Regions from separate parts of the Streptomyces sp. NBC_01716 genome, predicted to be linked through region 1. Evidence: riboswitches for the same ligand, from Rfam matches in the RefSeq annotation. Region 1 holds a riboswitch; the other holds the start of a gene.
The links. Region 1 has a riboswitch for glycine ahead of gcvP (aminomethyl-transferring glycine dehydrogenase). Riboswitches for the same ligand answer to the same signal wherever they lie in the genome.
Positions count from the first base shown of each region.

Region 2: another riboswitch for glycine. It lies ahead of gcvT (glycine cleavage system aminomethyltransferase GcvT); the one in region 1 lies ahead of gcvP (aminomethyl-transferring glycine dehydrogenase).

Region 1 is NZ_CP109181.1:7,506,693-7,512,413, reverse strand. Features, by position in the region: gene OIE74_RS33530 (hypothetical protein) at 1-292, shown strand, start outside; gene OIE74_RS33525 (DUF5999 family protein) at 659-865, shown strand; gene gcvP (aminomethyl-transferring glycine dehydrogenase) at 1,005-3,890, opposite strand; glycine riboswitch at 4,069-4,166, opposite strand; gene OIE74_RS33515 (PRC-barrel domain-containing protein) at 4,279-4,701, shown strand; gene OIE74_RS33510 (DNA polymerase IV) at 4,698-5,721, opposite strand, start outside.
Region 2 is NZ_CP109181.1:2,533,400-2,539,120, reverse strand. Features, by position in the region: gene glyA (serine hydroxymethyltransferase) at 129-1,397, opposite strand; gene gcvH (glycine cleavage system protein GcvH) at 1,414-1,791, opposite strand; gene gcvT (glycine cleavage system aminomethyltransferase GcvT) at 1,882-3,045, opposite strand; glycine riboswitch at 3,213-3,310, opposite strand; gene OIE74_RS10790 (AAA family ATPase) at 3,538-4,212, shown strand; gene OIE74_RS10785 (enhanced serine sensitivity protein SseB) at 4,300-5,049, shown strand; gene OIE74_RS10780 (enhanced serine sensitivity protein SseB C-terminal domain-containing protein) at 5,384-5,721, shown strand, end outside.

The DNA of each region.
Region 1 (5,721 bases):
GGCCGAGACGGTGAAGGCGCCGTACCAGCCGCGGCTGCTCTCGGTCCCGGGCCTGTACATGCTCACCCTCTGGCTGCACCAGGACATCGAGGCCGACGCCTCTGTCGGCGCCCCCGCCCCGGCCGACCTGCTCATCCCGCTCGCTCCCGCCCCGCCCGGCATCGTGGCCCACCGGCCGCACCGCGCCGCCGACCTGCTCCCGATGATGGGTCCCCGGCTCACCTCGATGTTCTCCGCGGCCCCGGCGAAGGCGTCCACCGCCGCGTCCCCGCCACTGCTGACCACCGGCTGAGCGGCATCGGCCGGCCGCCTCCGGACTGCCCGCGTCCCGGCCGTCTCCCAACCGCCCCACGCGCCATACACTGCCCCGTGACCCCTCAACGGTCACGGGGCTCTGTGCTGGTTACGGGGCACTGTGCCGCGCCCGTCCGGAGTAGTCCTTACGGGTCACCCCGAACCACCCGAAAGGACAGCCCAGTTGGGCTGAACCGCCCGGGCGGGTGACACGTCCTTAAGCAGAGACAAGCGCTGCCGCGAAATCCCTGCGGATCGACGTCCGTGGGGCAACACTGGGGTACGGACCAAGAGAAACCGGGGGGCGGCCATGACCACGTCGAGCCGCAGGACACACACCACGACGCAGCGAAAGAAACCACCCATGTGCCAGCACCAGCCAGCCTGTCCGACAGCCGACTCAGCCGACCGGGAAGCCGCCCGTCACGCGGCCCACCACCCGGAGCAGGGCTGGAGCCTGCTGTGCAACGGCGTCCTGCTCTTCGAGGACACCGGGGAGCTGCTGCCCGACGGCCAGATCATCGCTCCGCACCGGCCGGCCGGCAGCGAACAGGTCATGACGGCAGCCTGAAGCCGTCCGTAACAGGGGGCCGGCCCGGAGAGTTCACTCCGAACCGGCCCCGACGCATGTGCTTGACGCGGGCGCCGCGGGCGACCCGCCTACGCCTTCCGTCCGCGCACCGCACGGCCCGACGGCCGTGCGCCGTCCGTCAGTTGTCGTACTCGTCCAGCGGCGGGCACGAACACACGAGATTGCGGTCACCGAACGCACCGTCGATCCGGCGGACCGGTGGCCAGTACTTGTCGGCCGCCGAGACCCCGGCCGGGAAGACCGCCTCCTGACGGCTGTACGCGTGCTCCCACTCCCCGCCCAGCGCGGCTGCCGTGTGCGGGGCGTTGCGCAGCGGGTTGTCGTCCGCCGGCCAGTGACCCGACGCGACCTTCTCGATCTCGGCGCGGATCGCGATCATCGTCTCGCAGAACCGGTCGAGTTCGGCCAGGTCCTCGCTCTCGGTGGGCTCGATCATCAGCGTGCCGGCCACCGGGAACGACATCGTGGGCGCGTGGAACCCGTAGTCGATGAGCCGCTTGGCGATGTCGTCGACGCTGACGCCGGTCGACTTCGACAGCGGACGCAGATCCACGATGCACTCGTGCGCCACCAGCCCGTGCGGACCCGTGTAGAGGACCGGGAAGTGCGGCTCAAGCCGCTTGGCGATGTAGTTCGCGGCCAGTACGGCGACCTGCGTGGCGCGCTTGAGGCCCTCACCGCCCATCAGCCGGACATAGGCCCAGGAGATCGGCAGTATCCCCGCCGAGCCCCAGGGGGCCGCCGAGATCGGCCCGACGCCCGTCTCGGGACCGGCGGCGGGCTGGAGCGGGTGGTTGGGCAGGTACGGGGCGAGGTGGGCGCGTACGCCGACCGGGCCGACGCCGGGGCCGCCGCCGCCGTGCGGGATGCAGAAGGTCTTGTGCAGGTTCAGGTGCGACACGTCCGAGCCGAACCGGCCCGGCTTCGCCAGTCCCACCAGCGCGTTGAGGTTCGCGCCGTCGACGTACACCTGACCGCCCGCGTCGTGCACGGCCGCGCAGATGTCGCTGATGTGCTCCTCGAACACGCCGTGCGTGGACGGGTAGGTGACCATCAGGACGGCCAGTTCGTCGCCGTGCCGCTCGATCTTGGCGTGCAGGTCGTCGACGTCGACGTCGCCGTCATCGCGGGTCTTCACGACGACGACCTTCATCCCGGCCATGACCGCGCTCGCGGCGTTCGTGCCGTGCGCGGAGGACGGGATGAGGCAGACGGTGCGGCCGGTGTCGCCGTTCGCGCGGTGATACGCCCGTACGGCCAGCAGCCCGGCGAGTTCGCCCTGGGAGCCGGCGTTGGGCTGGAGGGACACCGCGTCGTAGCCGGTGACCTCCGCCAGGCGCTCCTCCAGCTCACGGATCAGCGTGAGATAGCCCTGCGCCTGCTCGGCGGGCGCGAAGGGGTGCAGCGCTGCGAACTCCGGCCAGGTCACCGGTTCCATCTCGGTGGTGGCGTTGAGCTTCATGGTGCAGGAGCCGAGGGGGATCATGCCGCGGTCCAGCGCGTAGTCACGGTCGGCGAGCCTGCGCAGGTAGCGCAGCATCGCGGTCTCGGAGCGGTGCTGGTGGAAGACCGGGTGCGTGAGGTACTCGTCGGTGCGCAGCAGGGTCTCCGGCAGCGCGTCGGCGGACGCGGCGTCCAGAGCCTCGATGTCGCCGGTGACGCCGAAGGCGGCCCATACGGCGGCGAGTTGGGCGCGACCGGTCGTCTCGTCGCAGGCCAGCGAGACATGGTCGGCGTCGACGGGGTGAAGGTTGACCCCACCCTCACGAGCGGCGGCCACGACCTCGGCGGCGCGGCCCGGGACCCGTACGGTCAGCGTGTCGAAGTACGCCTCGTGCACGATCTCGACGCCGCCCGCGCGCAGACCGTCGGCGAGGACTGTCGCGTAGCGGTGGGTGCGTTCGGCGATGGCGCGCAGCCCGTCGGGGCCGTGGTAGACCGCGTACATCCCGGCCATCACGGCGAGCAGCACCTGCGCGGTGCAGATGTTGCTGGTGGCCTTCTCGCGCCGGATGTGCTGCTCGCGGGTCTGGAGCGCCAGCCGGTACGCCTTGTTCCCGTCGGCGTCCACGGAGACCCCGACGAGCCGTCCGGGCAGGTTGCGGGCGAACTTCTCGCGTACGGCCATGTATCCGGCGTGCGGTCCGCCGAAGCCCATGGGGACGCCGAACCGCTGGGTGGTGCCGACGGCGATGTCCGCGCCGAGTTCACCGGGCGAGGTGAGCAGCGTGAGGGCCAGCAGGTCGGCGGCGACGGTGACGACGGCGCCGAGTTCGTGCGCCTGCTCGATGACGGGCTTGATGTCCCGTACGGCGCCCGAGGCGCCCGGGTACTGCACGAGCACGCCGAAGACCCCGCGCTCGGCGGCCTCGGCGGGAATGCCGTCGGCCAGGTCGGCGACGAGGACGTCGACGCCCGCGGGTTCGGCCCGGGTGCGGATCACCGCGACCGTCTGCGGCAGGGCGTCGGCGTCGACCAGGAAGACGCCGTCCTTCACCTTGCCGACGCGCCGGGCGAGCGCCATGGCCTCGGCGGCGGCCGTGCCCTCGTCCAGCAGGGAGGCACCGGAGGTCGGCAGGCCGGTCAGATCGGCCACCATGGTCTGGAAGTTGAGCAGCGCCTCCAGACGGCCCTGGGAGATCTCGGGCTGGTACGGCGTGTACGCGGTGTACCAGGCCGGGTTCTCCATCACGTTGCGGAGGATCACCGGCGGCGTGAACGTGCCGTAGTAGCCGAGACCGATCATCGGCGCGAGGACCTGATTGCGGTCCGCGAGGGACCGCAGCTCGGCGAGCACCTCGGCCTCGGTCCGCGCGGCGGGCAGCCGCAGGGCTTCGGCGCTCTTGATCACGTCGGGCACCGCGGCGGCGGTCAGCTCGTCCAGCGAGCCGTAACCGACCTGCGCGAGCATCTTGGCCTGCGCGGCGGTGTCGGGGCCGACATGGCGCTGCTCGAAGGGGATTCCTCGCTCCAGCTGCGAGAGCGGTGTGCGATGAGATGTCATACGGGAGGCCTCCTGGTCTGGCGCGACCTGCGAGGGGCACCGATACACAGGTGCCCGGACGGCCTCCCCCTCTGTCACATCAACCTGAGAGTTTCACCGGACCGCCGCGAAGCGGGCCGATTTTCACCGTCGGTGAGAGCGGATGCCGTCCGACACCTGCCCTGCTTTCCAGAGTGACCTCGTCCATGCGGTACGGGGGCCTGAGAGTTTCCGGGGAGGATTTGCTCCTTCGGCGCCTCCGGCAGTCTCACCGGACGGCTCTCCCGCATGGGGTCTACAGCCACTGGCCAGCCTACCAGCGAGTTCCCGCCAGGGTCTTCGAGTGGCCGATACCCCGAATGTGCCCTTTCGTAGAGCGAGGGAGCATATGCGACCAGTTGGAGGGACCGTGCAGACCGACATCGATCCGCGCAGCCTGATCGGCCGCAAGGCGTACGACCGCGACGGGCACAAGATCGGCACCGTCGACGAGGTGTATCTGGACGATGCCACCGGTGTGCCGGAGTGGGCGGCGGTACGGACCGGGCTGTTCAGCCGGGACGCGTTCGTGCCCCTGGCCCCCAGCACCTACCGCGACGAGTCACTGCACGTCCCCTACGAGCGCGGCCTGATCAAGGACGCCCCGGACTTCGGGGTCGGCCGCCATCTCTCCCCCGACCAGGAGATCCAGCTCTACCACCATTACGAACTGGCCCTGCCGGAGCCCGCGGCACCGGAACGCCCGGCCGCCGACCGCGACTTCGGCCAGGTGGCGGGCCGCGACGCCGCCGCCCGCCCCGGCGACCGGGAGCGGGACCGGCCGCAGCGCTAAGGCTTCTCCGGCGGGTGAGCGACCAGGGGCAGCGGTTCGGAGAGCTCCAGGTCGGGATCGTCCGTACGGAACGTCCGCACCCGCCCGGGAACGGCCGACGTGGGCTCCTCGAACCGTACGGTGACCCGCCCCACCCCACTCCCCTGCACCCACCCGGCGCCGAACTCGGCATGACGCACGTCGTGCCCCGCCGGCCAGTGCCGCTCAGTGAGGGCCTCCGCGATCACGTCCGCGTCCGCCCCGGGCGGCAGCGGCAGCGGCGGCCCGGAGCCGGGCTCGTCCGCCACCGTCCCCGCGTCCGGCTCGGCCTCTACCTCCGCCCCCGCCTCCGCCTCCGCCGCGGCCTGGGCGAACAGGTCCTCCTGCGTGTAGTCGGTCAGCCCCGTCACCCCCACCCCCAGCAGCCGCACCCCGCCGGTGGTGTCCAGGGACTCCAGCAGCCTCCCCGCCGCCTCACGCACCACCACCGGGTCGTCCGTGGGCCCCCGGAGCGTCTCGGAGCGGGTGAGCGTCGAGAAGTCGTACCGTCGCACCTTGAGGACGATCGTCCGCCCCGAGTGCCCGGACTCCCGCAGCCGCCGCACACACCGCTCCGCCAGCCGGTCCACCTCCGTCCTGACACGCACCCGGTCGTGCAGATCGACGTCGAAGGTGTCCTCGACGGACACGGACTTGGTCTCACGCTCGGCCACCACCGGCCGGTCGTCGTGCCCGGACGCCATCCGGTACAGCGACGTGCCGTGCGCCTTCCCCACGAGCCGTACGAGCTCGTCCTCCCCGGCCTCCGTCAGATCGGCGATGGTCAGCATCCCGGCCCGGCGCAGATGCTCGCCGGTGGCCGGCCCGACCCCGGGCAGCGTCCGTACGGTCATCGGCCCCAGCAGCTCGCGCTCCGTGCCCGGCTCGATGAGCACCAGACCGTCGGGCTTGGCCTGCTCGGAGGCGATCTTCGCCAGCATCTTGGACCCGGCGAGCCCGACCGAGCCCGTCAGACCGGTCACCGCCCTGATGTTCCGCCGC
Region 2 (5,721 bases), 5.0 Mb from region 1:
AGAAAACGTAACTACAGGTGCAACGGTACGGCGCGCCGCGCGCGCCGGTCGGGTGCGCGCGGCGCGGCCGTGGGCCCTCGGACACGCCCTGGTCGCGGGTGCGACCTCGGCCGTGGGACCCGGTGGGACTACAGGCCGGGGTACAGCGGGTGCTTCGTCGCCAGCGCCGTCACGCGCGCGGCCAGGGCCTCGCGGTCGAACTCCGGCTTCAGGGCCGCCGCGATGACGTCCGCGACCTCGGTGAAGTCCTCGGCCGTGAAGCCGCGGGTGGCGAGCGCCGGGGTGCCGATCCGCAGGCCGGAGGTGACCATCGGCGGGCGCGGGTCGTTCGGGACGGCGTTGCGGTTGACCGTGATGCCGATCTCGTGCAGCCGGTCCTCCGCCTGCCGGCCGTCCAGCTCCGAGTTCCGCAGGTCGACCAGGACCAGATGCACATCCGTTCCGCCCGAAAGGACAGAGACGCCGGCCTTGGTGACGTCGTCCTGGACCAGCCGCTCGGCGAGGATGCGCGCGCCGTCCAGCGTCAGCTGCTGGCGCTCCTTGAACTCCTCGGACGCCGCGATCTTGAACGAGACCGCCTTCGCCGCGATGACATGCTCCAGCGGGCCGCCCTGCTGACCGGGGAAGACCGCGGAGTTGATCTTCTTGGCCAGCTCCTGGGTGGAGAGGATCACGCCGCCGCGCGGGCCGCCCAGGGTCTTGTGCGTGGTCGTGGTGACGACGTGCGCGTGCGGCACCGGGTTCGGGTGCAGCCCGGCGGCGACCAGACCGGCGAAGTGCGCCATGTCGACCATCAGGTACGCGCCGACCTCGTCGGCGATCCGGCGGAACGCGGCGAAGTCGAGCTGCCGCGGATACGCCGACCAGCCGGCCACGATGAGCTTGGGGCGCGACTCCTTCGCCAGGCGCTCGACCTCGGCCATGTCGACCTGGCCGCTCTCCTCGTCGACGTGGTAGGCGACCACGTTGTAGAGCTTGCCGGAGAAGTTGATCTTCATGCCGTGGGTGAGGTGGCCGCCGTGGGCCAGATTCAGCCCCATGATCGTGTCGCCGGGCTTCAGCAGCGCGAACATCGCCGCGGCGTTCGCCTGCGCGCCGGAGTGCGGCTGCACGTTGGCGTGCTCGGCGCCGAAGAGCGCCTTCACCCGGTCGATCGCGATGTTCTCGACCACGTCGACGTACTCACAGCCGCCGTAGTAGCGGCGGCCCGGGTAGCCCTCGGCGTACTTGTTGGTCAGGACGGAGCCCTGGGCCTCCATGACGGCGACCGGCGCGAAGTTCTCCGACGCGATCATTTCGAGCGTCGACTGCTGGCGGTGGAGTTCGGAGTCGACGGCGGCGGCGACATCCGGGTCGAGCTCGTGGAGTGAGGAGTTGAGGAGCGACTTCGAAGACATCACAGTCCCTGGGGTCTCAGTTGCCGGAGAATTCGGTGTACTCGTCGGCGGAGAGCAGGTCCTTCGGCTCTTCCGCGACGCGTACCTTGAACAGCCAGCCGCCCTCGAAGGGTGCGGAGTTCACCAGCGAGGGGTCGTCCACGACGTCCTGGTTCGCCTCGGTGACCTCACCCGTCACGGGGGAGTACAGGTCGCTGACCGACTTGGTCGACTCCAGCTCACCGCAGGTCTCGCCCGCGGTCACCGTGTCACCGACCGCGGGGAGCTGGGCGAACACGACGTCGCCGAGGGCGTTCGCCGCGAACTCCGTGATGCCGACCGTCGAGACGCCGTCATCGGCGGTCGACAGCCACTCGTGCTCCTTGCTGTAGCGCAGCTGCTGGGGGTTGCTCATGGCGTGAATTCTCCTGTACGCGGGGGAGTGGTGGTGAACACGTGTCTTGCGGAGTGAGATACCGGCGCGGCACCTCACGGGTGCCGGGCGCTACTTCTGTCGTTTGTAGAAGGGCAGCGCGACGACCTCGTACGGCTCGACCGAGCCCCGGATGTCGACCCCGACGCCCGCCGTGCCCGCCGCGGCGTGCGACGCGTCCACATAGGCCATCGCGATCGGCCGGCCCAGCGTCGGCGACGGCGCGCCCGAGGTGACATGACCGACGACCTCGCCGCCGGCCACGACCGGGTATCCGGCGCGCGGCACCCGGCGGCCCTCGGCGACGAGCCCGACCAGCTTGCGCGGCGGCGCGTTCCCGGCACGCTCGGCGGCGGCCTCCAGCGCCGGGCGCCCCACGAAGTAACCCTCCTTCTCGAACTTGACCACCCTGCCCAGGCCCGCGTCGAAGGGCGTGAGACCGGTGGTCAGCTCCTGCCCGTACAGCGGCATCCCGGCCTCCATACGGAGGGTGTCGCGGCACGAGAGCCCGGCCGGTACGAGTCCGGCGGACGCGCCCGCGGCGGTCAGCGCCTGCCACAGCCCTTCCGCGTGCCGGGGCGCCACGAACAGTTCGAAGCCGTCCTCACCCGTGTAGCCGGTACGGGCGATCAGCGCGGGCACGCCGGCGACGGTGCCGGGCAGCCCGGCGTAGTACTTGAGCCCGGCGAGATCGGCGTCGGTGAGCGAGGCGAGGATGCCGGGCGACTCGGGGCCCTGGACGGCGAGGAGCGCGTACGCGTCGCGGTCGTCCCGCACCTCGGCGTCGAAGTCCGCGGCACGGCCCGTCAGCTCGTCGAGCACCACCCGCGCGTTGGAGGCGTTCGCGACGACCATGAATTCGGGTGACCCGTGCGTGTCGAGGCGGTACACGATCAGGTCGTCCAGGATGCCGCCGTCCTCCTGGCAGATCATGGTGTAGCGGGCGCGGCCCACGGCGAGCGAACCGATGTTGCCGACCAGCGCGTAGTCGAGGGCCTGGGCCGCCCGCGGGCCGCTGACGGTGATCTCACCCATGTGGGAGAGGTCGAAGAGCCCGGCCTTCGTACGGACGGCGAGATGTTCCTCCCGCTCACTGGCGTACCGCAGCGGCATGTCCCAGCCCGCGAAGTCGGTCATGGTGGCGCCCAGCGCGCGGTGGACGGCGTCGAGCGCGGTGTGGCGCGGGCCGTCCGGACCAGCCGCTTCGGGGGCGGGCGTGTGAGACGTATTGCTCATAGGTGTGGCTCCCAGGGCATGACAGAGAGGACAATCCTCCCCATCTGTCATCGGAACCTGAGAGGTTCATCACGACCGCACGTACACGTTCATACGTACGCACACGAAAGGTCGCGACTTGCACCGTGGGTGGAAGCGCCTGACGGCGATTCACTTTTCAGATCTGCCTCGTCCGCGCGGTACTGGGCCTGAGAGATTCAAGGGAGGAACTTGCTCCTTCGGCGCCCGGCACCCATGGTGACCAGGACTCTCCCGCGCGGATTCGAACGGCCGTTATGGAGTTGGCGCGCACATCATCGCACGCGCCGCCCTCCCGCCCCGCGGTCGCCGGCGCGGGAGGGCGGCGGGGGGCGTACGCGGGCGTCCGGTCGGCCGGAAGGGCGGAGCCGACAGGGCCGTGAACAGCAAAACGCTTGTGCCGTATTACCCATTCTTTACACTTCAAGGGCAGGGAACATCGGCCAGGGCGATGGACCCGACAGGGGGAGGGCGATGACGTTGCAGCGGTCCCGTGCAGGCGCGTACGCGACGACCGCGGGGGTGCCCGCCCAGCCGGCAGCGGTCCCCCGCCGGACCTTGGCGGCGGTCCCACCGGTCGTCCGGGACCTGCGCGAGGGGAGAAGCCGGGGGCCCCGGCGCCTGACGTTCGGCGGCGGCGACGTGGTCGTCGTCTCCGGGCTGCCGGGCAGCGGGAAGTCCACGCTGATCGGCCGGGCCGCGGCGGGCCGGGGGATCGACTCGCAGGACACCCGCGACCGCTGGGCCCGCCGGCTGCCCGCGCGGCTGCCGTACGCGGTCTACCGGCCGCTGGTGCGCCTCGCGCACTACACGGGGCTGCGGCGGGCACTGCGCTCCGGCGAGAGCGTCGTGGTGCACGACTGCGGCACCCAGGCGTGGGTACGGCGCTGGCTGGCCCGCGAGGCGCGGCGGCGCGGCAGAAGGCTCCATCTCGTCCTGCTGGACGTCACGCCGAAGACCGCCCGCGCGGGCCAGCGCGAACGTGGCCGCGGTGTGTCGGGGTACGCCTTCGCCCGCCATCGCCGGGCGGTGTCCCGCCTGGTCAAGGAGGCGGAGTCGGGCCGCCTCCCGGCGGGCTGCGTGTCGGCGGTCCTGCTGGACCGCGACGCGGCGGGCGCGCTGGTGGGGATCGACTTCCGGGGAGCGTGAGCGGGGCGTTCGGCGACCGGTGCGGGGTTAGGGTTTTCCGGGGTACGCGGGGGTGGGGAAGGCGTACGGGGCGATACGGGAGAGTCAGTGAACACAGCATGGCCGGGCAACGAGTTGGAAGAGGTGCTCGCCGCGTCGCTCGGGAACGCGTCGGCGGGCGGACGGCTGGTCGAGGTACTCGGCCGCAGCCAACTCTGGGTGCCGCTGCCCAACGGCGGCGGACCCGACAGCCCCGGACTCGATCTGCCCACGCTGGAGATCGAGGGCGCGCCGTACGTCCCCGTCTTCAGCTCCGAGCAGCAGTTCCTCCAGTGCGTCGGGGCCCATATGCCCTTCACGGTCGCCCCGGCCCGTGAGTTCGCCCGCGGCCTGCCGCCGCAGCTCGGCATAGCCGTGAACCCCGGCGGCATGGTCGGCGCGCCGCTGCCGCCGCTCGCCGTCGCCGAGCTGTGCCGGGTGGGCCGTACGCCGCTGGACGGGCCCGCGAGCGGCGGCCGGGTGCGGCTCTTCGAGCCCGACTGGCAGGAGGACCCCGTCGACTTCCTGACGGCCGCCGCCGAGGAGTTCGAGGCGTCCGGCGTCGTCGTCAGCGCCCGCCGGGGGCTGGCGAGCATCGAGGGCGAGCCCCCGGTGCTCTTCGTCGGCGTCCAGCTCTCCTCCTGGGAGGCCGCCGAACGCAACGCGCCCATGGACGCGCTCGGCAGGGCCCTCGGCCGGACCCAGGTCGCCTGGCCCGTCAATCTCGTACTGCTGGACGCCACCCAGGATCCGGTCGGTACGTGGATGGTGGAGCGGGTGCGCCCCTTCTACCAGCGCACGGCCGCCCCGCCCGCATAACACGCCGCGCGCCCTGCGCCGGATCCGGCCATGACCCACAGGGTCAGGGCCTGTCGTTCGGATCAGGCCGGATCAGGGAGCGGGGTCTGGCACGCACGCTCTCCCCCGTAGCCCCCGAGGGGGGGCACGGGAGGTGCCCCCTCCGTTGTCGTCGGTCGCCATGGCTCCGCCATGTCTCCCTCCTCCGCCTTGCGATCGCACGCACCAGACCCCGCTCCCTGATCCGGCCTGATCCAAACGACAGGCCCTAAGCTGGTTTGATGGCCTGGCCGGCACGGGCCCGATGCGGGGGAGGCCGGTCCAAATGGTGGATCGACGAGGGGCGGGACCCAGAGTGAGCGCGTCAGGCACCGCGGCGGCCGGGCAGGTCGAGCACATGCTGCGCCAGGTGACGCCAGGACGCTACGACGCCTACGAGGCGCTGCTCCAGGCGCTCGCGGACGGCTCGGCCGGTCAGGTGTGGATGCTGCTCTGGCACGGCCGTGCGGGCTCGCCCGACGCCCAGTACGGGAACATGGAGGTCGACGGCCTCGGCTACGCGCCCTGCGTCACCTCCGCCCAGGAGCTCTCCGTCAGTGGCTGGAACCGCGCGCACGAGGTCGTCACCGGCCGCGACATCGCCCGCGCCCTCTACCCCGAACGCTGGGGGATCTGGCTCAACCCGCACGCCCC